One region of the Streptomyces sp. NPDC015242 genome, then DNA from elsewhere that is predicted to be linked to it. Evidence: riboswitches for the same ligand, from Rfam matches in the RefSeq annotation. Region 1 holds a riboswitch; the other holds the start of a gene.
What was found. A riboswitch is a leader RNA that binds a small molecule or an ion and turns the genes downstream of it on or off. The one in region 1 is predicted to bind glycine.
Positions count from the first base shown of each region.

Region 1 (7,580 bases):
GCCTTGATGTTGGGGTCGGCGATGGCGCTCTCGGCCGCCGGGACCACGGGCAGGACCCCGGTCTTCTTCACCAGCTCCCGGTCGGTGGCCTCGGACGCGAAGAACTTCAGGAAGTCGACGGCCGCCTGAGGGGCGCCCCGGCGCAGCGCGTGCCCGCCGCCCCCGCCGAACACCTCGGTGATGGCGCCCCGGCCGCCCTCGATCGCGGGGAACGGGAAGAAGCCGAGGTCCTTGCCGAGGCCCTTGCCGGCGTCGGCCTGGACCACGGGCGCCCACTGGCCCATGAGCTCCATGGCCGCCTTGCCGTTGCCGACGCTGGCGGCCTGGCCGGTGGGGCTGGAGTAGGCGGCCCCGAGGAAGCCCTTCTGGAACGGCTGGAGGCCGACGAGCTCCTGCAGGTGCTCGCCCGCCTCGACGAAGGGCTCGCCGGTGAAGTCCTTGTCCTCGTAGGCCTTCTGCAGCGCTTCGGCACCTGCGGTGCGCATCGCCAGGTAGGCCCAGTAGTACATGCCGGGCCACTTCTCCTTGCCGGCCAGGGCGAGGGGGGTGATCCGGGCAGCCTTGAGCTTGCGCACGGCGTCCAGGAAGCCGCTCCAGGTCGTCGGGGGCTCGCCGATGCCGGCCTTCTCGAAGTGCGCCTTGTTGTACCAGAAGCCGATCATGCCGATGTCGAAGGGAATGCCGTACGCCTTGTCGTCGATCAGGTACGGCTCCCGGGCGACCGGCAGGAGGGCGTCTCCCCAGGGCTTGGTGCGGTCGGTGAGGTCCTCGACGAGCCCGGCGTCGACCTGCTGCCGCAGGACCCCGCCGCCCCACGTGTGGAAGATGTCAGGCAGCTTCCCGGAGGAGGTCAGGGCTGTCATCTTCGACTTGTAGGCGTCGTTCTCCAACTGAACGATCTTGACTTTGACCTTGGGGTTCTGTGCCTCGAACTTGCGGGCCAGGGCGGCCCAGACGCTCTTGGTGGGTTCGGTGGTGGAGATGTTCCACCATTCGATCGTGGTCGTCCCGGACGACCCCCCGTCCGAGTCCCCGCCGCATGCGGTCAGTGCCGTCGTCCCCAGGCCGGCCGCGGCGGAGGCCGCCAGGAAGCTGCGGCGGGACAGTGCCGGGTCGCCCATCATGCGCTCCTCGAAAGTTTCGAATGAGATCCAGAAAGCTGCGTTGATGCCGCACCCTAGAGACAGCGGGTAAACGGTGGCAACCCCTTGTACACGGTGAATCTTTTCCTGACCCGGGGTGGACAGGACTAGACCGAAACATTCGGGAGGTGAGGCGAACTTTACGGAGCCGTGGATCACCTTGCGGACCCACGACCGGCAGCCCGGACGACCGATACCGTCCCGGGTCTCTCACCAGGCGTTTCCTTCCCGGCCATGCGAAAGGGGCCCCGCAAAGCGGAGCCCCTTCGGTCGGCCGGACCGCCGGATCAGTCTTCGTAGGCGTCCAGCGGCGGGCAGGAACAGACCAGGTTCCGGTCACCGAAGGCCTGGTCGATACGGCGCACCGGCGGCCAGTACTTGTCGGCGACCGAGACCCCGCCCGGGAAGACCGCCTCCTCGCGGCTGTAGGCGTGCTCCCACTCCCCGGCGAGCGCGCCGGCGGTGTGCGGCGCGCTGCGCAGCGGGTTGTCCTCGGCGGGCCACTCACCGGACCCGACCTTCTCGATCTCCGCCCGGATGGCGATCATCGCGTCGCAGAACCGGTCCAGTTCGGCCAGGTCCTCCGACTCGGTTGGCTCGATCATCAGCGTCCCGGCCACCGGGAACGACATCGTCGGCGCGTGGAAGCCGTAGTCGATGAGCCGCTTGGCGACGTCGTCGACGCTCACGCCGGTCGCCTTGGTCAGCGGCCGCAGGTCGATGATGCACTCGTGCGCGACGAGCCCGCCGGGGCCCGTGTAGAGCACCGGGTAGTGCGGCTCCAGCCGCTTGGCCACGTAGTTGGCGCTGAGCACCGCCACCTGCGTGGCCCGCTTCAGCCCCTCGCCGCCCATGAGCCGGACGTACGCCCACGAGATGGGCAGGATGCCGGCCGAGCCCCAGGGCGCCGCCGAGATGGGCCCGACGCCCGTCTCCGGGCCGGCCTCGGGCTGCAGCGGGTGGTTGGGCAGGTAGGGCGCGAGGTGCTCGCGCACGGCCACCGGGCCGACGCCGGGACCGCCGCCGCCGTGCGGGATGCAGAAGGTCTTGTGCAGGTTCAGGTGCGAGACGTCGCCGCCGAAGTGACCCGGCTTGGCGAGCCCGACCAGCGCGTTGAGGTTGGCGCCGTCGACGTAGACCTGTCCGCCGGCCTCGTGCACCTGGGCGCAGATGTCGGCGACGTGCTCCTCGAACACGCCGTGCGTGGACGGGTAGGTGATCATCAGCACGGCCAGCTCGTCGCGGTGCTGCTCGATCTTGGCGCGCAGGTCCTCGACGTCGATCTCGCCGTCCTCGGCGGTCTTCACGACGACGACCTTCATGCCCGCCATCACCGCGCTCGCGGCGTTGGTGCCGTGCGCGGACGACGGGATCAGGCACACGGTCCGCTGCTCGTCGCCGTTGGCCCGGTGGTACCCGCGCACCGCGAGCAGACCGGCCAGCTCGCCCTGGGACCCGGCGTTCGGCTGGAGGGAGACCTTGTCGTACCCGGTGACCTCGGCGAGGCGGTCCTCCAGCTCGTGGATGAGCGTGAGGTAGCCCTGGGCCTGCTCGGCGGGCGCGAAGGGGTGCAGCTGCCCGAACTCGGGCCAGGTCACCGGCTCCATCTCGGTGGTCGCGTTGAGCTTCATGGTGCAGGAGCCCAGCGGGATCATGCCGCGGTCGAGCGCGTAGTCCCGGTCGGCCAGCCGGCGCAGGTAGCGCAGCATGGCCGTCTCGGAACGGTGCTGGTGGAAGACCGGGTGCGTCAGGTAGTCGTCGGTGCGCAGCAGCGCGTCCGGAAGCCCGTCCTCCGTGGCGGCGTCCAGGGCCTCGATGACGCCCTCGACACCGAAGGCGGCCCATACGGCCCGCACCTGGGCCCGGGTGGTGGTCTCGTCGCAGGCGATCGAGACGTGGTCGGCGTCGACGAGACGCAGGTTGACGCCGTTGTCCCGGGCGGCGGCCACGACCTCGGCGGCCCGGCCCGCGACACGCGCGGTCACGGTGTCGAAGAACGAGCCGTGCACGACCTCGACGCCGCCGTTCGCGAGCCCCGCGGCGAGGACGGTGGCGTACCGGTGGGTGCGCCGCGCGATGCCCTGCAGGCCGTCCGGACCGTGGTAGACGGCGTACATGCCGGCCATCACGGCGAGCAGCACCTGCGCGGTGCAGATGTTGCTGGTCGCCTTCTCGCGGCGGATGTGCTGCTCACGCGTCTGCAGCGCCAGCCGGTAGGCCTTGTTCCCGTCGGCGTCCACGGAAACGCCGACGAGCCGCCCGGGCAGGCTGCGCGCCATCTTCTCCTTGACCGCCATGTAGCCGGCGTGCGGTCCGCCGAAGCCCATCGGCACGCCGAAGCGCTGGGTCGTGCCGACCGCGATGTCAGCGCCGAGCTCGCCGGGCGACTTCAGCAGCGTCAGCGCGAGCAGGTCGGCGGCGACGGTGACGACCGCGCCGAGTTCGTGGGCCCGGTCGATGACCGGCTTGATGTCCCGCACGGCACCGGAGGCGCCCGGGTACTGGATCAGCACGCCGTTGATCTCGCGCTCGGCGACGTCGGCCGGGATGCCGCCGGAGAGGTCGGCGACGACGACCTCGACGCCGGTCGGCTCCGCCCGGGTCTGGATCACGGCGATGGTCTGCGGCAGCGCGTCCGCGTCGACCAGGAACAGGCCCTTCTTGTTCTTGCCCATCCGCCGCGACAGCGCCATGGCCTCGGCGGCCGCGGTGCCCTCGTCGAGCAGGGAGGCCCCGGAGGTCGGCAGCCCGGTGAGGTCGGCGACCATGGTCTGGAAGTTCAGCAGCGCCTCCAGCCGCCCCTGCGAGATCTCCGGCTGGTACGGCGTGTAGGCGGTGTACCAGGCCGGGTTCTCCATGACGTTGCGCAGGATGACCGGCGGGGTGAACGTGCCGTAGTAGCCGAGCCCGATCATGGAGCCGAGGACCTGGTTGCGGTCGGCGAGCGAGCGCAGCTCGGCGAGCACCTCGGCCTCGCTGCGCGCACCGGGCAGGTCGAGGGCCTCGGCGCTCTTGATGACGGCCGGGACCGCGGCGGCGGTGAGCTCGTCCAGCGAGCCGTAGCCGACCTGCGCGAGCATCTTGGCCCGGGCCTCGTGGTCGGGACCGATGTGGCGCTGCTCGAAGGGCACTGCCTCTTCGAGTGCGGAGAGCGGAATGCGATGGGCGGTCATGGGCGGAGGCCTCCTGGTCTGACACGACCTTCGAGGGGCACCACGGCGCGGGTACCCGGACGGCCTCCCCCTCTGTCATCTCAACCTGAGAGCTTCACCGGATCGCCCGAAGGGTCCCGGCTTTCACCGTCGGTGAGAGCGGAAGCCGTCGACACCCGCTCTGCTTTCCAGAGTGACCTCGTCCGTGCGGTACGTGTGCCTGAGAGATTCCGGGGAGGATTTGCTCCTTCGGCGCCTCCGATGGTGTCCGGAGGACTCTCCCGCACGGGGTCAGCAGCCGTTGCCAGAGTACCAGCGAGGTCAACGCACGAACCTTCGAGTGGCCGCCTCCTCGATTGTGCCGTTTTGTAGTGCTTACGGATGTGTTGCGAGCCTGTGGAGGTCCCGTGCGTACCGACATCGATCCGCGCAACCTGATCGGCCGCAAGGCATTCGACCGCAACGGAACCAGGATCGGCACCATCGACGAGGTCTACCTCGACGACGCCACCGGCGAGCCGGAGTGGGCTGCCATACGGACCGGCCTCTTCAGCAGGGACGCCTTCGTCCCCCTGGAGCCCAGCGAGCTGATCGACGGCGCCCTCCACGTCCCGTTCGAACGCGCCCTGATCAAGGACGCCCCCGACTTCGGCGTGGGCCGCCACCTCTCCCCCGAGCAGGAACTCCAGCTGTACCACCACTACGGCCTGGACATCGCCGCCCCGCCCCCGCTCCCGGACCACGAGTTCGGCAGACTGGCGGGCTCGGACGAGCAGACGACCTGACACCGCCCCACGCGGAAGTCACCGGGGAACGCACGGCGACGCACGGGCAGGCGCAACCCGTCCGGACACGCCTAGCCCGGCGCGGCCCCCGACGGCGCCCCGACCGGGCCTGCCGCCCCGTCCCCGGCCTGCCCGGGTCTTCGTAACACCAGCGGCAGCGGCTCCGCCGGCTCCAGCGCGGGGTCGTCGACCCGGAACGTCCGCACCCGCCCGGGCGGCGAACCCGGCGTCTCGAACCGGACCGTGACCCGCCCCAGCCCGCTGCCCTGCACCCACCCGTGCCCGAACTCGGCGTGCCGCACGTCGTGCCCCGCGGGCCAGCGCCGCTCGGCCGGCGGCGGCTGCTCCTCGGCCCGAGCCACCGCGAGCTCCTCCACCGGCCCCGGAGCCACCCCCGCCCGCTCCCCCGCGGCCTGCGCGAACAGGTCCTCCTGGGTGTAGTCGGCGAGTCCGCTGACGCCCACCCCGAGCAGCCGCACCCCGCCCGTGGTGTCCACCGAGTCCAGCAGCCTGGCCGCCGCCTCCCCGATCACCCCGGGGTCGTCCGTCGGGCCCCGCAGCGTCTCGGACCGGGTGAGCGTGGAGAAGTCGTACCGCCGCACCTTGAGCACGATCGTCCGCCCGGACAGACCCGCCCCGCGCAGCCGCCGCACGCACCGGTCGGCCAGCCGCTGCACCTCGAGACCGACCCGCACCCGGTCGTGGATGTCCACGTCGTACGTGTCCTCCACGGACACGGACTTCGCCTCCCGCTCGGCCACCACGGGCCGGTCGTCCCGCGCCAGGGCCATCGCGTACAGCCCGTGCCCGTGCGCCTTGCCCAGCAGCCGGACCAGTTCGTCCTCGCCCGCCTCGACGATCTCCCCGACCGTGGTGATCCCGGCCCGCCGCAGATGGTCGCCCGTCGCCGGCCCGACCCCCGGCAGCGTCCGCACCGGCATCGGCGCCAGCAACGCCCGCTCGGTCCCCGGCTCGATCACCACCAGCCCGTCGGGCTTGGCCTGCTCCGAGCCGATCTTCGCGAGCATCTTCGACGCGGCGAGCCCGACCGACCCCGTGAGCCCGGTCGCCGCGCGGATGTCGGCGCGCAGCTGAGTACCCACCAGCCGCGCGGAGCTCTCGTCCCAGGCCACTCCCCCGGCCTCCAGGTCCACGAACGCCTCGTCCAGGCTCAGCGGCTCCACGAGCGGCGACAGCGCCCGCAGGAGCTCCATGACGCGCTCGCTGATCGCCTTGTAGAGCCCGAACCGCGGCACGAGGTACGCGGCGTTCGGCGCGAGCCGCCTGGCCTGCCCCATGGGCATCGCCGAGTGCACCCCGAAGACCCGCGCCTCGTACGACGCCGTGGCCACCACGCCCCGGGGCCCGAGACCGCCCACGACCACGGCCTTCCCGCGCAGACTCGGCTTGGACGCCTGCTCCACCGAGGCAAAGAAGGCATCCATGTCCAGATGCAGGATCGTGGGCGCGGTTCTCACATCTCCGATGCTCCCCCATGCCACTGACAACCAGGAGCGCGGAAACGTCCCGCCTGCTTCGCCCGACGGCGCAGGCGTCCCCGGGAGGGCTCAGACAGCCCGGTTCCGCCGCCTCGCCAGCTCGTCCGCCGGGTTGGGTCCGACCAGCGTCTCGCCCGTGTCGACGCGCTCCCCGTGCAGCTGGGACAGCGCGCTCTCGACGTCCCGCCACACCACGCCCACGGCGATCCCGAATACCCCCTGCCCGCCTTGGAGCAGGGCGTGGACCTCGTCCGGCGAGGTGCACTCGTAGACCGTGGCACCATCGCTCATCAGGGTCATCCGCTCCAGATCACGGAACCCGCGCTCCCTGAGATGCTGCACGGCCGTGCGGATGTTCTGCAGGGACACCCCGGTGTCGAGGAACCGCTTGACGATCTTCAGGACGACCACGTCCCGGAAGCTGTACAGCCGCTGCGTCCCCGACCCGTAGGCGGGCCGAACGCTCGGCTCGACGAGGCCTGTGCGGGCCCAGTAGTCGAGTTGCCGGTAGGTGATACCGGCGGCCGCACAGGCCGTCGGACCGCGGTAGCCGATCTGCTCGGACGCCATGGACGTCGTCCCTCCGCTGCTCGGCACGGCCGTCGGCCGCTGCGGAGCGTGATCGGCCGCGTCACCGGGCTGGGAACATCCCCCGCTGGCGCGGAGCCGTGAGCCGGGGGGAGGGTACGGACCGCTCGCCCTGAGACTGCGCTCGGGGCCGCCCCCAGCCGTACCGTCGCCGCTGCTTCTCACGCCGACCTCCGTCCTTGACCTGCCTTCTCGACGGTAGGCAGTCACCAGGGGTGCGTCAACGATCGCCACACTCGCCACGCCGAGTGATAATCACCCTAAGAGTGGTTTCCCGTGCCCCACCGCGGGGAAAGGCTAGCCGAATGAGCTCGGTGAGGGCCGTGTGACGCTCTCACTCGCCGGCGGCACATGCGGGCGATTTCAGCGGAGCCGCGGGCTCACTGGCTGCTGGTGCCGAAGTCCTCCGGGGAG
Region 1 covers NZ_JBIBUF010000001.1:8,221-15,800, reverse strand. The annotation lists gene ACF07N_RS00070 (extracellular solute-binding protein) at 1-1,121, opposite strand, end outside; gene gcvP (aminomethyl-transferring glycine dehydrogenase) at 1,430-4,315, opposite strand; glycine riboswitch at 4,493-4,588, opposite strand; gene ACF07N_RS00060 (PRC-barrel domain-containing protein) at 4,702-5,079, shown strand; partial or broken gene ACF07N_RS00055 (DNA polymerase IV) at 4,995-6,557, opposite strand; gene ACF07N_RS00050 (MerR family transcriptional regulator) at 6,648-7,331, opposite strand; gene ACF07N_RS00045 (bifunctional nuclease family protein) at 7,547-7,580, opposite strand, start outside.

Region 2 (7,580 bases), on a different contig from region 1:
GGCGAAGTGGGCCATGTCGACCATCAGGTACGCGCCGACCTCGTCCGCGATCCGGCGGAACTCGGCGAAGTCCAGCTGCCGCGGGTACGCCGACCAGCCGGCCACGATCAGCTTCGGCCGGGACTCCTTGGCGAGCCGCTCGACCTCGGCCATGTCGACCCGGCCGTCCTCGCCCACGTGGTAGGCGACGACGTCGTAGAGCTTGCCGGAGAAGTTGATCTTCATGCCGTGGGTCAGGTGACCGCCGTGGGCGAGGTTCAGACCCATGATGGTGTCGCCCGGCTTGAGCAGCGCGAACATCGCCGCCGCGTTGGCCTGGGCGCCGGAGTGCGGCTGCACGTTGGCGTGCTCGGCGCCGAACAGCTCCTTCACCCGGTCGATCGCGATCTGCTCGACCACGTCGACGTGCTCGCAGCCGCCGTAGTAGCGGCGGCCCGGGTAGCCCTCGGCGTACTTGTTGGTGAGGACCGAGCCCTGCGCCTCCATGACCGCCACCGGGGCGAAGTTCTCGGAGGCGATCATCTCCAGCGTGGACTGCTGGCGGTGCAGCTCGGCGTCGACCGCGGCGGCCACGGCCGGGTCGAGCTCGTGCAGGGGGGTGTTCAGGACGGACATACGGCTACGACTCCTCAGCCGGCGGAGAACGCGGTGTACTCGTCGGCGGAGAGCAGGTCGCCCGGCTCGTCCGTGACCCGGACCTTGAACAGCCAGCCGCCCTCGAAGGGGGCCGAGTTCACCAGGGACGGGTCGTTCACGACGTCCTCGTTGACCTCGGTGACCTCACCGGAGACCGGCGAGTACAGGTCGGACACCGACTTGGTCGACTCCAGCTCACCGCAGGTCTCTCCCGCGGACACCGTGTCCCCGACCTCGGGAAGCTGGACGAACACGACATCGCCGAGCGCGTTGGCCGCGTGCTCCGTGATGCCGACCGTCGACACGCCGTCCTCGGCGGCCGACAGCCACTCGTGCTCCTTGCTGTAGCGCAGCTGCTGGGGGTTGCTCATGGCCTGAATTCTCCTGTACGCGCGGGAGTGCTGGTGAAGGGACCGCTGGTGAGCGGGGTGGAGGTGCCCCGGGCGCTCGTGGCGCCCGTGGCCAGTGTCTACTTCTGCCGCTTGTAGAACGGCAGCGGCACGACCTCGTACGGCTCGTGACTGCCCCGGATGTCCACGCCCACGCCGGGCGTGCCGGGCGCGGCGTGCGCGGCGTCGACGTAGGCCATGGCGATCGGCTTGCCGAGGGTGGGGGAGGGGGCGCCGGAGGTGACCTCGCCGATCACCTCGCCGCCGGCGACGACGGCGTACCCGGCGCGCGGGACCCGGCGGCCCTCGGCGACCAGGCCGACCAGCACGCGCGGCGGGTTCTGCTCGGCCCGGGCGGCGGCCTCGCGCAGGGCCTCGCGGCCCACGAAGTCGCCCTCCTTCTCGAACTTCACCACGCGGCCGAGACCGGCGTCGAAGGGCGTCAGGGCGGTGGTCAGCTCGTGCCCGTACAGCGGCATGCCCGCCTCGAGGCGCAGCGTGTCGCGGCAGGACAGCCCGCACGGGACCAGGCCGGAGGCCTCGCCCGCCTTGGTCAGCGCCTGCCAGAGCTCGACGGCGTGCTCCGGCTTCACGAACAGCTCGAAGCCGTCCTCGCCGGTGTAGCCGGTGCGCGCGATCAGGGCCGGGACCCCGGCGACGGTGCCGGGCAGGCCGGCGTAGTACTTCAGCCCGTCGAGGTCGGCGTCCGTGAGGGACTTCAGGATGCCGGGGGACTCGGGACCCTGGACGGCGATCAGCGCGTAGGCGTCCCGGTCGTCGCGCACCTCGGCGTCGAAGCCGGCGGCCCGCTCGGTCAGCGCGTCCAGGACGACCTGGGCGTTGGAGGCGTTGGCGACGACCATGTACTCGGTCTCGCCCAGGCGGTAGACGATCAGGTCGTCGAGGATGCCGCCGTCGGCCCGGCAGATCATGGTGTAGCGGGCGCGGCCCGGCTTCACGCCGCCGATGTTGCCCACCAGGGCGTAGTCGAGGAGTGCGGCGGCCTGCGGGCCGGTGACGGTGATCTCACCCATGTGGGAGAGGTCGAAGAGCCCGGCCTTCGTGCGCACGGCGAGGTGCTCGTCGCGCTCGGAGCCGTAGCGCAGGGGCATGTCCCAGCCGGCGAAGTCGGTCATCGTCGCGCCGAGCGAGCGATGCAGGGCATCGAGCGCGGTGTGACGGAGTTCTCCTGTACTGCTCACGGTCGGTCGTCTCCCAGGGCAATGAGGGGCGAGGGCGTTCCTCCCCATCTGTCATCGGAACCTGAGAGGTTCGCCATGACCGCGCCGGTCCATGACTTGCACCTTGGGTGGGACCGCTGTGGCAGCGGCCCGCTTTTCAGATGTGCCTCGCCCGCGCGGTAACGGGGCCTGAGAGATTCAAGGGAGGGACTTGCTCCTTCGGCGCCCCAGCGTCAGCGGTGCTGGGAACTCTCCCGCGCGGATTCAAACGGCCGGTATGCAGTTGGCGCGCACATCATTGCACGCATCCTTCCGGCGCGGCAGGGGGACCTTTCCCAGGGGGTGCGCGCGTCCCGCGCACCGGACACGGTGACCTGTAGCAGCCCTGTTGCAGGAAGAGTACGGAAATGAGAGGCCTGCGGCATTACCTTCTTTTTACACTCGGCGGGGATGGGACTCCGTACCTGGCCCCAGGGGAGGACGATCACGGTGAACAGGACCAGGGCGTACGCCACGACCACGGGCATGGCGCTGCCCGAGCAGCCGGCCGCGCCGGCCCGGGCGGTGTGCGGCCCGGTGCCGGCGCCGGTCGTCCGCGATCTGCGCGACCGCGCCGGACGCGGCCCGCACGCGCTGCTGTTCGGCCCCCGGGACATCGTCGTGGTCACGGGGCTGCCCGGCAGCGGCAAGTCCACGCTCATGCGGCGTACCGTCCCGGGCCGGCGCGTCGACTCCCAGGACACCCGCGACCGCTGGGAGCGCCGCATGCCGGGCTTCCTGCCGTACGCGGTCTACCGCCCGCTCGTCCGTCTCGCCCACTACGCCGGGCTGCGCCGCGCGCTGCGCACGGGTGAGGGGATCGTGGTGCACGACTGCGGCACGCAGGCCTGGGTGCGCCGCTGGCTCGCCCGCGAGGCCCGCCGCCGGGGCGGCAGCATGCATCTGCTCCTCCTCGACGTCACGCCCGAACAGGCCCTGGCGGGCCAGCGCGACCGCGGCCGCGGCGTCTCGCGCTACGCGTTCGTACGCCACCGCGCGGCGACGGCCCGGCTGCTGCGCGCGGTGGAACAGGGCGACCTCCCCTCCGGCTGCGGCTCGGCCGTGCTCGCCGACCGCGCGGCGGCGAACGCGCTCCGCCGCATCGGCTTCACGGGGTGACGGGTGCTGCGTTGTGCGACGGGGTGGCGGTACGTGGCGTGACGACGGCCGGGCCGTGAGTCCGAGGCGACGGATGCGACGCAAGCGCCCCGTCCGGCCTGCCCGCAGGTGACTCCGGACTCCCTGCCCCCGCCGCCCGGGGCCCCCGACCCGGGGCCCGCTGACCCAAGCCCCGCCGACCCGGGCCCACCGACCCGGGGCCGGTGGGCGTCGCCTCCGCGGGTGGATCTCGTGCGCTTGCCCGGTTGCTGCGCCCGGGGCGGTGGGTTTCGAACCGGCAGGCCTGGGGCGGCGGGTTCGGGGGCGGCGGGCCTGGGCGGGCGGGCCCGAACCGGCGGGCGGGCCTCGCACCGGCAGGCCCGGGACGACAGGCCCAGGGTTGGCCGCCCCGGGTCGGCGGCCCAGGGTTGGCCGCCCCGGGTCGGCGGCCCAGGGTTGGCCGCCCCGGGTCGGCGGTCCCGGGTCGGCGGTCCCGGGGCGGCTGGCCCGGACGACGGGCCCGGATGACGGGCCTCAGAGCGGCGGGCCCACGCCGGTGGGCCAGGTCGCTGGCCCCGGCGCGGTGGGCCCCGGCGCGGTGGGCCCCGGGTCGGCGAGGTCAGGGGGCGTGGGCGCACTCGGCGGGCGAAGCCGACGGGCGGGGGCCCGCGGGGCGGGCGGTGTGCCGGCCGGTGCCGTCGACGCGGACAGCCGGGCGGTCAGCGGCCGGTCAGCCGCCGGTCAGCCGCCGGTCAGCCGCCGGTCGGCGGCCGGGCGGCGCCCTGCGTGTGCCGGCCGAGGGACCCCGTCGGCGGGCCGCGGGGACGGCGGCCGGCGCCCGAGCCGTGAGCGGTCCCTCCCGGCCCGGCCCCTTCCGGCCCCCGAGCCGTTAGCCTTTCAGCCTCAGCAGTGGTTCCAGGCAGGGGTTAGGCAGATGGACTTCCCGGCGGACTTCTCCGCGGACCTCCCGGCGCAGACGCAGACCCACCCGCACGGTGGCTGGCCCGGCAACGAGCTGGAGGAGGTGCTCTCGGCCGCCCTCGGCGCCGGACCCGCGGCCGGCGGGCGCATCGTCGAGGTGCTCGGCCGGAGCTTCGTCTGGGTCCCGCTCCCCAGCGGCGGCGGCCCGCACAGCGGCCCCCTCGACCTGCCGGCCGTCGAGATCGACGGCCAGGCGTACGTGCCGGTGTTCAGCTCCGAGGAGCAGTTCCGCCAGGTCGTCGGCGCACACATGTCGTACACCATCGCCCCCGCCGTGGAGTTCGCCCGCGGCCTGCCCCCGCACGCGGGGATCGTCGTCAACCCCGGCGGTGTGGTCGGCATACCCCTGCCGCCCCCCGCGGTCGCCGACCTGTGCCGGGCCGGCCGGACCCCGCTGGACGGCCCCGCGAGCGGCGGCCGGGTCCGCCTCTTCGAGCCCGACTGGCAGGACGACCCGGTGGACTTCCTGGCCGCCGCCTCCGCCGAGTTCGAGGCGACCGGCGTCGTGCTCACCGCCCGCCGCTGCCTCGCGGCGATCGAGACCGCCGACCCCGTGATGTTCGTCGGCGTCGAACTCTCCCAGTGGGAGGGGGACTTGAGGGCCCTTCCACTGGAGGCGCTGACCCGGGCCGTCACCAGGGCCCCGGCGCCCTGGCCCGTCAACCTGGTCCTCCTGGACGTGGCGCAGGACCCGGTGGGCGACTGGCTGAAGGACCGGGTCCGGCCCTTCTACCAGCGGTAGGACGGCCGCTCCGGGAACGCGGGCCGTGACACCGTGCACGCGGGCCGTGACACCGTGCGGCGCCACCACGTGGACGCGCCGCGCCGCGCGCGGACCCGCACGCGCCGGCGAGGTCAGGTCCCGAGTCGGTGGGCGGGCTTAAGCTAGGTCACGGTCGAGGCGTTGTACGAAGGGGCGGTAAAGGTGAGCGCGAGCGGCACGGCCGCGGCCGGACAGGTCGAGCACATGCTGCGCCAGGTCACGCCCGGGCGCTACGACGCCTACGAGGCACTCCTGCGCGCGCTCGCCACCCCGCACACCGGGCAGATCTGGATGCTCCTGTGGCAGGGCCAGGCCGGCTCCCCGGACGCCCAGTACGGAAGCATGGAGGTCGACGGCTACGGCTACGCCCCCTGCGTGACCTCCGCCCAGGAGCTGTCGGCCAGCGGCTGGAACCGCTCGTACGAGGTGGTCGACGGCCTCGACGTCGCCCGCGCCCTCTACCCCGACCGCTACGGCCTCTGGCTCAACCCGCACGCCCCCGGCGGCGGCGTCGGCATCCCCTGGCTGGACCTGCGCAGAATCGCCACGGGCCTGGACCGCCAGCCCGCCGGGCCGCTGCGGCTGTCCGAACCGGCCATCGAGGTCCCGCAGTTCTACGCCCTGCTCGCGCAGAACGCCCACCGCACCCCGGCCGTCCGCTCGCTGCGCCGGGCCTGGGTGCAGCCCGCGCTGGGCGCGCCGTACCTGGCCATCGGGCTGGACGTGTACGACACCTCGCCGCAGGCCGTGGACTCCGTGCGCGCGATGATGCAGCAGTCCCTCGGCGCCGTCCCGGACGGGCTCCCCGTCTCCACCGTCGCGATGTCCGACGAACACGACCCGGTCGCCATGTGGTTGCGGGCGAACGCCCGCCCGTTCTACGACCGCGAGGCCCACGCCACCGCCCCCGTCCAGGCCCCCGCGTCCGGCTACGGATACCCGCCCGCCCAGGGCCGGTTCTGAGCCGCCCGGAGTCCCCGCCGGCACTGGTTCGACGCCCTCCGGAAGGCGACATCAGCCGCACTCTTCGCGCGTAGATAAGGGTGAAAAAGGCGGCTATGTCCTAAAATGCCCCTAGCTCGACGCGTCCGACCCCTGTTACCCGTTGTCCGGATAACGGAACCCCCCAGACAGCATCACGTTTACGCATCCTTTCACCGCCAAGTCTGGCAACTGATCGCCAAAGCGTTGAAGACTCCCGGCAAGACGCGGGCCGGTCGGTCTCGTGTACGAGTCAAACAAAACCGCTACAGCGGCAGCCAGGGGCTAGGCGATCGCCGGCCCGAGAGGGGTCAATCGCACCGTGACCGCACCGATCGAGACCACCGGGGCGGAAGCCGGAGCACAGCCCGAGGCCGTGCTCTCCGGGGTCAAGAAGAGCCAGATCGAAGGGCGTTCGCTCACCCAGATCGCCTGGATGCGCTTCAAGCGGGACAAGGTGGCGATGGCGGGTGGCGTCATCGTCGTGCTGCTCGTGCTGATGGCGGTGTTCTCCAAGCCGATCCAGTGGATCTTCGGCCTCGATCCCAACAAGTTCAACCAGGACCTCATCGACCCCGCGCTGCTCGCTCCCAAGGGCGGCTGGGGCGGCATGAGTTGGGACCACCCGCTGGGCGTGGACCCGCAGTACGGCCGCGACATGCTCGCCCGCATCATCGACGGCTCCTGGGTCTCCCTGCTGGTCGCCGGCGGCGCCACGCTGCTGTCGGTGGTCATCGGAACCGTCCTCGGCGTGATCGCCGGGTACTACGGCGGCTGGGTGGACAGTGTCATCAGCCGGCTGATGGACACCTTCCTCGCCTTCCCGCTGCTGCTGTTCGCCATCTCGATCTCCGCCTCCGTGCAGGACGGGTTCTTCGGACTCGACGGCCTGTCGCTGCGCATCTGCGTGCTGATCTTCGTGATCGGCTTCTTCAGCTGGCCGTACATCGGCCGGATCGTCCGGGCGCAGACCATGACCCTGCGCAAGCGGGAGTTCATCGAGGCCGCCACGAGCCTCGGAGCCCGCGGCCCGTACGTCCTGTTCCGGGAGCTCCTCCCGAACCTCGTCGCGCCGATCCTCGTCTACTCGACGCTGATCATCCCGACGAACATCCTGTTCGAGGCCGCGCTGAGCTTCCTCGGCGTCGGTATCGCTCCGCCGCAGGCCTCCTGGGGCGGCATGCTCAGCAACGCTGTGGATCTCTACACGGCTGATCCGCAGTACATGTTCGTGCCCGGACTGGCGATCTTCATCACCGTCCTGGCCTTCAACCTGCTGGGTGACGGGCTGCGTGACGCCCTCGACCCTCGCAGCAAGTGATCCATCGAATGAGGGGGCTTCCTCAGGTGAAGACGAGAAGGGTGACCGCCGGCGTTGCGTCGGTCCTGGCACTGTCGCTGGGTGCTGCCGCGTGCGGCGGCGGCGGTGACGACAACGACGGGGGAGGCAGCGGCAAGAAGGACGCCGCGCTGAACTCGATCGTCAACGCGTCCGACAAGAAGGGAGGGACG
Region 2 covers NZ_JBIBUF010000002.1:273,494-281,073, reverse strand. The annotation lists gene glyA (serine hydroxymethyltransferase) at 1-615, opposite strand, end outside; gene gcvH (glycine cleavage system protein GcvH) at 630-1,007, opposite strand; gene gcvT (glycine cleavage system aminomethyltransferase GcvT) at 1,106-2,275, opposite strand; glycine riboswitch at 2,374-2,473, opposite strand; gene ACF07N_RS06705 (AAA family ATPase) at 2,696-3,364, shown strand; gene ACF07N_RS06700 (enhanced serine sensitivity protein SseB) at 4,278-5,066, shown strand; gene ACF07N_RS06695 (enhanced serine sensitivity protein SseB C-terminal domain-containing protein) at 5,250-6,050, shown strand; gene ACF07N_RS06690 (ABC transporter permease) at 6,391-7,389, shown strand; gene ACF07N_RS06685 (ABC transporter substrate-binding protein) at 7,398-7,580, shown strand, end outside.
Region 2: another riboswitch for glycine. It lies ahead of gcvT (glycine cleavage system aminomethyltransferase GcvT); the one in region 1 lies ahead of gcvP (aminomethyl-transferring glycine dehydrogenase).